DNA from 2 places in the Streptomyces sp. NPDC046821 genome. Region 2 is predicted to be linked to the other one. Evidence: riboswitches for the same ligand, from Rfam matches in the RefSeq annotation. Region 2 holds a riboswitch; the other holds the start of a gene.
The links. Region 2 has a riboswitch for thiamine pyrophosphate ahead of ABZ893_RS12565 (thiamine ABC transporter substrate-binding protein). Riboswitches for the same ligand answer to the same signal wherever they lie in the genome.
Positions count from the first base shown of each region.

Region 1 (5,873 bases), on a different contig from region 2:
GTGCTCCAGCTGCTGGCCGAGCTTGCGGTTGTAGAGCCGGATGACCAGACGGAGCTGGGGGTTGAGGCGGCGGGCGGCGAGCGCGGCCCGGATGTTCGTCTCGTCGTCCCCGTGCACGAGAGCGAGGGCGGCGGCGCCGGCCACCCCCGCCTCGGCCAGCGCCTCCTCGTCGAGCACGGGCGCTTCCATCACGTGGGGCGCCGGCACATCGTCGTCGTCCGCGACCAAGGCCGTACGGCTCACGGCCGCCTGGATACGGGAGAACAGGGCGGCGGCGCGGGCCCGTCCGACAGGTTCCGCGCCCTGTCTCGTGGCGCGTACGGAGGGCACGACGACGGTGACCCGCTCGCCGTACACGGCGCGCAGTTCGGCGGCGAGCCGCTCGGCCAGTGTGTCGTCGCCGCACACGATCATGTGACCTGACGGCGGGGCCTGTTGGGGCTGGCGGGGCACGGTGGTCATGGGCCCCAGTCAAGTGGACGGAGCCGGGAGAACGCACACCGGGCCCTGTTTGTGCGGAGGTGGGCGTGTCGGGGCGTGCGATCCGGTCTAGCGGTGCGCTCAGGTCTAGCGGAGCGATCTGGCCCAGCGGAGCGATCCGGCCTAGAGGTGAGCCCCCACCGACCGAACCCCCACAGCCGACGCGTCCTCGCCGACGATCGTGGCGCGGTCCGCAGGCAGGTGCCAGCCGTGGTCGACCGGGCCGATGCCCGACCCGAGCGCGAACCCGTTGGCGATCGCCCCGGTGACGTAGTCCTTCGCCCGGTGCACGGCGTCCGGCACGGACAGGCCCTGCGCGAGACCCACGGCGATGGCGGAGGCGAGGGTGCAGCCCGTGCCGTGCGTGTGCCGGTTGTCGTGGCGGCGGGCGCGCAGCCAGTGCTCCTCCGTGCCGTCGGTGAGCAGGTCCACGGCCGCGCCGGGCAGATGGCCGCCCTTGACGACCACCCAGCGCGGCCCGTACGCCAGCATCCGCGCGGCGGCCTGGCGCAGGCCCGCGTCGTCCGTGACGGTGAGCCCGGTCAGCTGCGCCACCTCGTCCAGGTTCGGCGTCGCCACCGTCGCGACCGGCAGCAGCTTCGTCCGTACCGCGTCGAGCGCGTCCTCCGCGAGCAGCGGGTCACCGTGCTTGGACACGCTCACCGGGTCGACCACGACGGGGGCGTCCGTACCGGCAAGCAGCTCGGCGACGGTCTCGACGAGCGCCGGCGACGACAGCATCCCGGTCTTGACGGCCTGGACCCCGATGTCGTCCACGACGCTGCGGTACTGCGTGCGCACCGCCTCGACGGGCAGCTCCCAGGCGCCCTGGACCCCGAGGGAGTTCTGCGCGGTGACGGCCGTCAGGACGCTCATGCCGTGGGCGCCGAGCGCCAGCATCGTCTTCAGGTCGGCTTGGATCCCGGCGCCGCCGCCCGAGTCCGATCCGGCGACGGTCAGGACGCGGGGCGGCACGGCACCTGCGGTGCGCGGGGGGACGGTCATACCCGGTTCTCCTCAAGAGCTGCGGTGGCGACAGGGGCGGCCTTGCGGCGCAGCCGGAGCGGCGCGTACACCGCGAGGGCGACGACGAAGGCGACGTAGTACGCGAGGTCGGCGCCGTGCAGCGCCTTCGCGACCGGGCCCACGTACAGGCCGCTGTCCATGAAGGGGACGGCCGCGGCGAAGGCGGCGGCGAAGGCGACGAGGCCGGGCCACCAGGACTGCGGCTCGGCGCTCTCGGCGGCGAGGTCGATGGGCGCCCCGCCCCGTGCCCTGGAGCGGGCGAACCAGTCGACGGCCACGACCGCGACGAAGCCGGGGATCCAGTAGCCGACGAACAGCAGTACGTTCTGGAACCGGGTCGCGGTGTCGGCCGCGTGCATCCACAGCACCAGCGGGAAGCCGAGCACCGCAGCCAGAGCCGCGGCGAGCGGCCGGGGGACACGGACGCCGATGGTCTGCAGGGCGAGTGAGCCGCTGTAGTCGTTCATCGCGTTGCTGCACAGCGCCGCGAGCGCCACGGCCAGCAGCCCGAAAGCGCTGAGCACACCGCCGCCGAGCAGCTTGTCGACGCCCTGCGCGGTCTGGTCCGTGAACACGGACGCGCCCCAGAGGCCCAGCGTCTCCACGGCCACGAAGGACACCGTGACCCCGAGAAGCGTGTACCAGAACATGCGCTTACGGGACGTCGTCGCCGGAAGGTAACGGCTGAAGTCGCTCGCGTAAGGAGCCCACGACAGGGACAGGCTGAGCGCGATCGTGCTGGTCAGGACGAACGCGCCGGCCCGGTCGGCGCCGTGCGCGGCCCCGGTCGCGGCAGGGTGCACATCGCCGAGGAGCTTCACGGCCAGGACCGCGAAGGCGGCGGCCAGGACGAAGGTCATCAGCTTCTGGAGCCGGTGGATGGCCTCGTAGCCGAGGACGCCGAGCGCGCCCTGCGCCGCCATCATCACCAGGACGCCCAGCCAGAACGGCCAGCCGCAGAGCCGGGCCAGCGCGTCGCCGCCGAACAGGCCGATCAGCGCGTCCCAGGCGACCGACGACAGCCACTGCAGCACGCCGGGCACCGCGACGGCCCGGCCGAACGCGAGCCGTGCGAGCGGCAGCTGCCCGGCACCGGTCACGCTGCCCCACGTACCGAGGTACGCGGTGGGGACGGCGCCGACGAGGGTGCCGAGGACGACGGCGGCGAGCGCGGTCGTGAAGTCCAGGCCGAGGATGATGCCGACGGTGCCGGTGAAGACGCCGGTCATGGTCAGGTTCGGGGCGAACCACACGGTGAAGAGGCGCCCGGCGCCGCCGTAGCGGTGGGACTCGGGGACCGGCGCGATCCCGCGCGCCTCGACCCGCAGGTCACCCGGCGCGGCAGGCATCCGCCCGTCGAAGACCGAGGGCGCTCCGGCGCCGGTGCTGCTCGGGGCATGGGGCAACGACATTGGCTGACATCCCTCCGCCAGTGCTAACTGGTTCAGGTTCGACGGGTGTGATCTCAGCCCCCGCTATGGGGCACCCCGTGTCCGGTACGACGGCAAGAGTAGCTTCCCTGTGCCGTACGGCACACCAGGGGGCACGACGGAGGCGGGTGAGAGCACCGCCCTCACCCGCCTCAAGCGCACTGTCTGAAAATGTCGCCCCGCGCCGTCAGGACCTCACGCCGGACGCAGCCACACCGTCGCCAGCGGCGGCAGCGTCAGCCGCAGCGAGTCCGGCCGCCCGTGGCAGGGCACCGGATCCGGCTTGAGCACACCGGTGTTGAGAACGTCACCGCCGCCGTACCGGGCCGAGTCCGTGTTCAGGGCCTCGAACCACCCGGGGACACTGTCCGGCACACCGAGCCGGTAGTCCTCGCGCACCACCGGCGAGAAGTTGCACACGGCCAGCAGGGGAGTGCCGTCCGCCGCGAAGCGCAGGAACGCGATCACGTTGTCGTCGGCCGCGTCCGTGGTGATCCACCGGAACCCCTCGGGCGACGTGTCCCGCTGCCACAGCGCGGGCGCGTCCGCGTAGAAGTGGTTGAGGTCGCGCACCAGATCCTGCACACCACGGTGGTCCGGCTCGGCGGAGTAGGCCGGGTCGAGGAGCCACCAGTCCGGTCCCTGCTGCTCGGACCACTCGCCTCCCTGCGCGAACTCCTGCCCCATGAACAGGAGTTGCTTGCCCGGGTGGGCCCACATGAAGCCCAGGTAGGCACGGTGATTGGCGCGCTGCTGCCACCAGTCGCCGGGCATCTTGGAGACGAGGGCACGTTTGCCGTGCACCACCTCGTCGTGCGAGATCGGCAGGATGTAGTTCTCGCTGTACGCGTACACCATCGAGAACGTCATCTCGTTGTGGTGGTACTTGCGGTGCACGGGCTCCTTCGACATGTACACCAGCGAGTCGTGCATCCAGCCCATGTTCCACTTCAGGCCGAAGCCGAGGCCGCCGAAGCCGGTGGGGCCGACGTGATGCGTCTCCCGGGTCACCCCGTCCCAGGCCGTCGACTCCTCCGCGATCGTCAGGACACCCGGCACCCTGCGGTACAGGGTCGCGTTCATCTCCTGGAGGAAGGCGACGGCGTCGAGGTTCTCCCGGCCGCCGTGCACGTTCGGCGACCACTGGCCTTCCTCACGTGAGTAGTCCAGGTAGAGCATCGAGGCGACGGCGTCCACGCGCAGGCCGTCGACGTGGAACTCCTCGCACCAGTACACGGCGTTCGCCACAAGGAAGTTACGGACTTCAGTGCGGCCGTAGTCGAACTCAAGGGTGCCCCAGTCGGGGTGCTCGGCGCGCTGCGGGTCCGCGGGCTCGTACAGGTGGGTGCCGTCGAAGCGGGCAAGCGCCCAGTCGTCCTTCGGGAAGTGCGCCGCCACCCAGTCCACGATCACGCCGATGCCCGCCTGGTGGAGGGTGTCGACGAGGTACCGGAAGTCGTCGGGGGAGCCGAGCCGTGAGGTCGGAGCGTAGAAACCCGTCACCTGGTAACCCCAGGACGGCCCGTAGGGGTGCTCCGCGACCGGCATGAACTCGACGTGGGTGAAGCCGAGTTGACTCACGTACGCGGCGAGCTGGTCCGCGAGTTCGCGGTAGCCGAGGCCCGGCCGCCAGGACGGCAGATGCACCTCGTACACGGAGAACGGCGCCTCATGCACGGGCTGTTGGCCGCGCCTGGCCATCCAGGTGCCGTCTTCCCAGGTGTACGAGGAGCTGGTCACGACGGACGCGGTCTCCGGCGGCACCTGGGTGCGGCGGGCCATCGGGTCCGCGCGCAGCGAGTGTGAACCGTCGGACCCGGCGACGTCGAACTTGTACACCGTGCCGTCACCGAGGCCCGGCAGGAACAGCTCCCACACGCCCGACGAGCCGAGGGACCGCATCGGGAACGCGGTGCCGTCCCAGGCACAGAAGTCCCCGCACACGCGCACACCCCGGGCGTTCGGCGCCCACACCGTGAACCGGGTGCCCGCGACCCCTTCGTGCGTCATCGGGTGCGCGCCGAGCGCCGTCCACAGCTCCTCGTGCCGCCCCTCCCCGATCAGATGCAGGTCCATCTCCCCGAGCGCGGGCAGGAAGCGGTACGGGTCGTGCACCTCCCGCTCGTCCCCGTCGTACGTCACGAACAGCGTGTATCCGGGAATCGTGTCGAACGGCAGCAGCGCGGAGAAGAAGCCGTCACCGTCGTCGTGCAGCTCGGTCCGCCGCCCTTCGACGGACACGGCGACGGCCTGGGCGTACGGCCGCAGCACCCGGAGCGCCACACCGCTCTCCGTCAGGTGCGCGCCGAGCAGGGAGTGCGGGTCGTGATGGGTGCCCGTCAGGAGACGTGCGCGGTCCATGCCGTCCGGCTCGGGCGCGGGCAGGACGGTGAGCGGACCGGGGCCGGGCTTCACGGGCCGGCCGACACGCTTGCGGACGGGGGTCTTGCCAGCACCAGCAGCCACGGTTCTGCCTCCTAGGGACGGGTGGGGAGTCCGGCGGGCGGCGGCGGGGATGCCGCCGCCCGTTCAAGCAAGGTCGAGCAACGTCGAGCGAGGTCGAGCGGGGTCGAGCAACGTCGAGCGAGGTCGAGCGGGGTCGAGCGAGGTTGAGCCAGGTCAAGCGAGTCGAGCAGGGTCGAGCGGTGTTCAGTGGGGTTCGGCGAGGCGGCTGATCGCCGCCATCGGCACCGGCAGCCAGTCGGGCCGGTGCCGCGCCTCGTACAGCACTTCGTACAGCGCCCGTTCCGTCTCGTAGGCGCGCAGCACGTCGGGTTCCTCGCGCGGGTCCGACGCCGACTCGGCGGCGTAACCCGCGCAGTACGCGTCCCGGCAGCGCCGCGCCCACACGGGCCGCCACGGCGGACGGGTGCGGGCCGCGTAGTCGAAGGAGCGGAGCATCCCCGCGACATCGCGTACGGGGGAGTGGGCGAGGCG
Region 1 covers NZ_JBEYYB010000003.1:410,453-416,325, forward strand. Annotated here, with positions in the region: gene ABZ893_RS08435 (NAD(P)-binding protein) at 1-462, opposite strand, end outside; gene thiD (bifunctional hydroxymethylpyrimidine kinase/phosphomethylpyrimidine kinase) at 604-1,485, opposite strand; gene ABZ893_RS08445 (cytosine permease) at 1,482-2,918, opposite strand; TPP riboswitch at 2,911-3,006, opposite strand; gene glgB (1,4-alpha-glucan branching enzyme) at 3,132-5,297, opposite strand; gene ABZ893_RS08455 (phosphotransferase) at 5,586-5,873, opposite strand, start outside.
Region 1: linked by a shared signal. The riboswitch ahead of ABZ893_RS08445 (cytosine permease) and the one ahead of ABZ893_RS12565 (thiamine ABC transporter substrate-binding protein) in region 2 are both predicted to bind thiamine pyrophosphate.

Region 2 (5,873 bases):
GCAGCCATAGGAGTCGGCGTCGGACTCGGGGCCGTGATCGTCGCCTCGCTGTTCATCGTCAAGGCCGTGTTCATCGGCGTGATAGCGGTGGCCGTCGTCGTCGGCCTGTGGGAGCTCACCTCGCGCCTCCAGGAGCGCAAGGAGATCAAGGCCCCCCTCGTACCGCTCGCGGTCGGCGGCGCGGCGATGGTCGTCGCCGGATACGTCCGCGGTGCCGAGGGCGCCTGGGTGGCGATGGCGCTCACCGCGCTCGCCGTCCTCGTCTGGCGCATGACGGAGCCTCCGGAGGGCTACCTCAAGGACGTCACGGCCGGCGTCTTCGCCGCGTTCTACGTGCCGTTCCTCGCGACGTTCGTGGCGATGATGCTCACGGCGGACGACGGGCCGCAGCGCGTCCTGACGTTCCTGCTGCTCACCGTCGTCAGCGACACCGGCGCCTACGCGATCGGCTGGCGCTTCGGCAAGCACAAGCTCGCCCCGCGCATCAGCCCCGGCAAGACCCGCGAGGGCCTGGTCGGCGCGGTGTCGTTCGCGATGGTGGCGGGCGCGCTGTGTATGCAGTTCCTCATCGACGACGGCGCCTGGTGGCAGGGCCTGCTGCTCGGCCTCGCGGTCGCGGCCAGCGCCACGCTCGGCGACCTCGGCGAGTCGATGATCAAGCGTGACCTCGGCATCAAGGACATGGGCACCCTGCTCCCGGGCCACGGCGGCATCATGGACCGCCTGGACTCGCTGCTGCCGACGGCACCGGTGGTGTGGCTGCTGCTGGTGCTGTTCGTGGGGAACGGCTGACGGTTCCCTATGCGGGGCTGACGGTCCCGTATGCGGGGGTGACGGTTCCACATGCAGGGCTGACCTGCGCAGATGTAGGTGACGGGCTCGTTGTCCACAGGGCGGCGGGCCCGTCGCCGTATGTCTGCGACACTTGAGGGGTTATGCCTAAGCCCGGAGAACTCACTTTCGTCGCCCCGCGCGGAGCCAAGAAGCCGCCGCGGCATCTCGCCGACCTTTCGCCTGCCGAGCGTAAGGAGGCCGTCGCCGCGATCGGTGAGAAGCCGTTCCGCGCCAAGCAGCTGTCGCAGCACTACTTCTCGCGGTTCGCGCACGACCCCGCGGAGTGGACCGACATCCCCGCCGCCTCGCGCGGCAAGCTGCAGGAGGCGCTGCTTCCCGAGCTGATGACGGTCGTCCGGCATCTGTCGACCGACCAGGACACCACCCGCAAGACCCTGTGGCGGCTCTTCGACGGCACGCTCGTCGAGTCTGTCCTGATGCGGTACCCGGACCGGGTCACCATGTGCATCAGCTCGCAGGCCGGCTGCGGGATGAACTGCCCGTTCTGCGCCACCGGACAGGCCGGCCTCGACCGGAACCTGTCGACGGGCGAGATCGTGCACCAGATCGTCGACGGGATGCGCGCGCTGCGCGACGGCGAGATCCCCGGCGGACCCGCCCGCCTGAGCAACATCGTGTTCATGGGCATGGGCGAGCCCCTCGCCAACTACAAGCGGGTCGTCGGCGCCATCCGCGCGCTCACCGACCCCGAGCCCGACGGCGTCGGCCTCTCGCAGCGCGGGATCACCGTCTCGACGGTCGGTCTGGTCCCCGCCATGCACCGCTTCGCCGACGAGGGCCTCAAGTGCCGTCTCGCCGTCTCGCTGCACGCGCCCGACGACGAGCTGCGCGACACCCTCGTCCCGGTCAACACGCGCTGGAAGGTCCGCGAGGTCCTCGACGCGGCGTGGGAGTACTCCGAGAAGTCGGGCCGCCGTATCTCCATCGAGTACGCCCTCATCCGGGACATCAACGACCAGGCGTGGCGCGGTGACCGGCTCGGCCGGCTGCTCAAGGGCAAGCGCGTCCACGTGAACCTGATCCCGCTGAACCCGACGCCCGGATCGAAGTGGACGGCCTCGCGCCCCGAGGACGAGAAGGCGTTCGTCGACGCCATCGCGGCCCACGGTGTGCCGGTCACCGTTCGCGACACCCGTGGCCAGGAGATCGACGGGGCGTGTGGTCAGCTCGCCGCCACCGAGCGGTAATCTGGGCGCTGTACGTACATCTTCATATTCCGACAGGGGAGCGCCACAGCGCTGAGAGTGCGGCACGGCCGCAGACCCTCTGAACCTCGCCCAGGTCATTCTGGGTAGGAAGTTCGGTCACCACTCAAGCTGTTGCGCCCTGCCCGGGAACCCGAAGGAACCCGGGCAGGGCCGCGTCTCTTCCTGGACACCCAGGAGGGAACTCAGTGAGCACCACCATCAAGGCCACGGCCGTCGTCGTGGCGGCCGGTATCGGCCTCGTCACGCTCTCCGCGTGCGGCGGGTCCGGCTCGGGCTCCGGCTCCGGTTCAGCCAAGGCGGACTCCAAGACGGTCACCCTCGTCAGCCATGACTCGTGGGCCGTTTCCAAGAGCGTCCTCAAGGACTTCGAGAAGAAGTCCGGCTACAAGGTCACGGTCCTCAAGGACGGTGACGCGGGCGAGGCCGTCAACAAGGCCATCCTGTCCAAGGACAACCCGCAGGGCGACGTCTTCTTCGGCGTCGACAACACGTTGCTCTCGCGCGCCCTCGACAACGGCCTCTTCCAGCCGTACGAGGCCAAGGGCCTTGCCCAGGTCAGGCCCGAGTACCAGCTCGACAAGGCCCAGCACCGGGTCACGCCGATCGACACCGGCAACATCTGCGTCAACTACGACAAGAAGTACTTCGCCGACCACAAGCTGACGCCGCCCGCGTCCTTCGCCGACCTGACGAAGCCCGCGTACAAGAACCTGCTCGTCACCGAGAACGCTGCGACGTCGTCGCCAGGGCTCGGCTTCCTGCTCGGCAGCGCCGCGAGCTACGGCGACAGCAACTGGCAGGGCTACTGGAAGAAGCTCAAGGCCAACGGCGTGAAGGTCGTCGACGGCTGGGAGCAGGCGTACAACGAGGAGTTCTCCGGGAGCGCCGGCGGCAAGAAGGCGGGCGGCGACCGGCCGCTCGTCGTGTCCTACGCGTCCTCCCCGCCGGCCGAGGCGATCTACTCGGACCCCCAGCCGAAGACCGCGCCCACCGGCGTCGCCGCCGGCACCTGCTTCCGCCAGACCGAGTTCGCCGGCCTGCTCAGCAACGCCAAGAACACCGAGGGCGGCAAGGCGCTCCTGGACTTCCTGATCACCAAGGAGTTCCAGCAGGACATGCCGCTGAACATGTTCGTGGACCCGGTGACCACGGACGCTGCCCTGCCCGCCGCCTACGCCAAGTACGCGGTCAAGGTGGACAAGCCGGAGACCATGGCGCCGAAGAAGATCGCCGACAACCGTGACGCGTGGGTCAAGTCGTGGACCTCACTCGTACTGAAGTAAAGCCCCGCAAGCGGGACTTGCGAGGCGGCGGGAGCGCGGCGCGGCTCGGTCTGCTGACCCTGCCCGCCGTGTTCTTCGCGCTCTTCTTCGCGTACCCGGTCGCGGCGATCGTCTCGCGCGGGCTGAAGACGGACGGCCACTGGCAGTTCGGGCGGATCACCGACGTGCTCGGGCAGTCCGACATCCGGCACGTCCTGTGGTTCACGACCTGGCAGGCCCTCGCCTCGACGGCGCTCACGCTCCTGATCGCGCTCCCCGGCGCGTACGTCTTCGCGCGCTTCGAGTTCAGGGGCAAGCAGGTGCTCCGGGCCGTCGTCACCGTGCCGTTCGTGCTGCCGACCGTCGTCGTCGGTACGGCGTTCCTGGCGCTGGTCGGCCGCGGCGGACTGCTCGACCAGCTGTGGGGCGTACGCCTCGACACCACGGTGTGGGCGATCCTGCTCGCCCATGTCTTCTTCAACTACGCCGTCGTCGTACGCACCGTCGGCGGCCTGTGGGCGCAGCTCGACCCGCGGCAGGAGGAGGCCGCGCGGATGCTCGGCGCCTCCCGCTGGACCGCCTGGCGGACGGTGACGCTGCCCGCGCTCGGGCCCGCCGTCGCAGCCGCCGCCCTGATGGTCTTCCTCTTCACCTTCACGTCGTTCGGCGTCGTCCAGATCCTCGGCGGTCCGACGTTCTCGACGCTCGAAGTCGAGATCTACCGGCAGACCGCGCAGATCTTCGACCTCTCCACGGCCGCCGTCCTGACGATCGTGCAGTTCGCCGCCGTCGGGGTCATCCTCGCCGTGCACGCCTGGAGCGTGCGCCGCCGCGAGAGCGCGCTACGGCTCGTCGACGCCGCGCACACCGCACGGCGCCCGCGCGGCGCGGGCCAGTGGGCACTCCTCGGCGGTGTGGTCACCACGGTCGCCTTGCTGATCCTGCTGCCGCTGGGCGTGCTGGTCCAGCGATCTTTCCAGGGCGCCGGAGGGGCTGGCGGCTTCGGGTTCGGTTACTACAAGGCGCTGACGACGTCCGACAGTGGCGCCTTCCTGGTGCCCCCGATCGAGGCGATCGGGAACTCGCTGCGGTACGCGCTGGCGGCGACCGCCATCGCCGTCGTGATCGGCGGCCTCGCGGCGGCAGCCCTCACGCGGAGATCCAGCCGTCTCGCCCGGGGTTTCGACGCGCTGCTGATGCTGCCGCTCGGCGTCTCGGCCGTCACCGTCGGCTTCGGCTTCCTGATCACCCTGGACAAGCCGCCGCTCGACCTGCGCGGTACGTGGATCCTGGTGCCGCTGGCCCAGGCCCTCGTCGGGGTGCCGTTCGTCGTCCGTACGATGCTGCCGGTCCTGCGCGCGGTCGACGGGCGCCTGCGCGAGGCCGCTGCCGTTCTCGGCGCGTCACCGTTGCGGGCCTGGCGTGAGGTCGACCTGCCGATGGTGCGCAGGGCGCTGCTGATCGCGGCCGGGTTCGCGTTCGCGGTGTCGCTCGGCGAGTTCGGGGCGACCGTCTTCATCGCCCGCCCGGACAGCCCGACCCTGCCGGTCGCCGTCGCACGGCTCCTCGGCCGGGCCGGTGAGCTCAACTACGGCCAGGCGATGGCCCTTTCGACGATTCTCATGGTGGTGTGCGCGGTGTCGCTGCTGCTGCTCGAACGTATGCGGACGGACCGCACGACGGGGGAGTTCTGATGGCCCTGCTTACGTTGGACGACGCGACGGTTCGCTTCGGTGGGCCAGTGAAGAAGGCGGGCGCCGCGGAGAATGCCAGTTCCGCCCACGCCGCCCTCGACCGGGTGGCCCTCGACGTCGCCGAGCACGAGATCGTGTGCGTCCTCGGCCCCAGCGGCAGCGGCAAGTCGACGCTGCTGCGCGTCGTCGCCGGGCTCCAGAGCCTCGACGCGGGGCGCGTGTTCCTGGACGGCCGCGACCAGGCGGGCGTGCCCGCGCACCGGCGCGGCGTCGGCCTCATGTTCCAGGACCACCAGCTCTTTCCGCAGCGCGACGTCGGCGGCAACGTCGCCTTCGGCCTCCGGATGCACGGCGTCGCCCGCTCCGAACAGCAGGGGCGCGTAAAGGAGTTGCTGGAACTCGTCGGTCTTCCTGGGGCCGAGCGACGTGCCGTCACCTCGCTGTCCGGAGGTGAGCAGCAGCGCGTAGCCCTCGCCCGGGCGCTCGCGCCGCGCCCGCGCCTCCTCATGCTCGACGAGCCCCTCGGCCAGCTCGACCGCTCGCTGCGGGAGCGGCTCGTCGTCGAACTCCGGGAACTGTTCGGCGAGTTGGGTACGACCGTGCTCGCCGTGACGCACGACCAGGGTGAGGCCTTCGCGCTCGCCGACCGCGTCGTGGTGATGCGGAACGGACGGATCGCCCAGTCCGGCACGCCCCTTGAGGTGTGGCGGAACCCGGCCGACGAGTTCGTGGCCCGCTTCCTCGGCTTCGACAACGTCGTCGACGCGACCGTCGTCGGCGAGGCGGCCGACACGCCCTGGGGCAAGGTGCCCGTACCCGCGAAGTCTCCGCAGGGCCGAGTCCAGATCCTCGTC
Region 2 covers NZ_JBEYYB010000005.1:364,412-370,284, forward strand. Annotated here, with positions in the region: gene ABZ893_RS12555 (phosphatidate cytidylyltransferase) at 1-792, shown strand, start outside; gene rlmN (23S rRNA (adenine(2503)-C(2))-methyltransferase RlmN) at 936-2,042, shown strand; TPP riboswitch at 2,067-2,171, shown strand; gene ABZ893_RS12565 (thiamine ABC transporter substrate-binding protein) at 2,249-3,346, shown strand; gene ABZ893_RS12570 (iron ABC transporter permease) at 3,322-5,019, shown strand; gene ABZ893_RS12575 (ABC transporter ATP-binding protein) at 5,019-5,873, shown strand, end outside.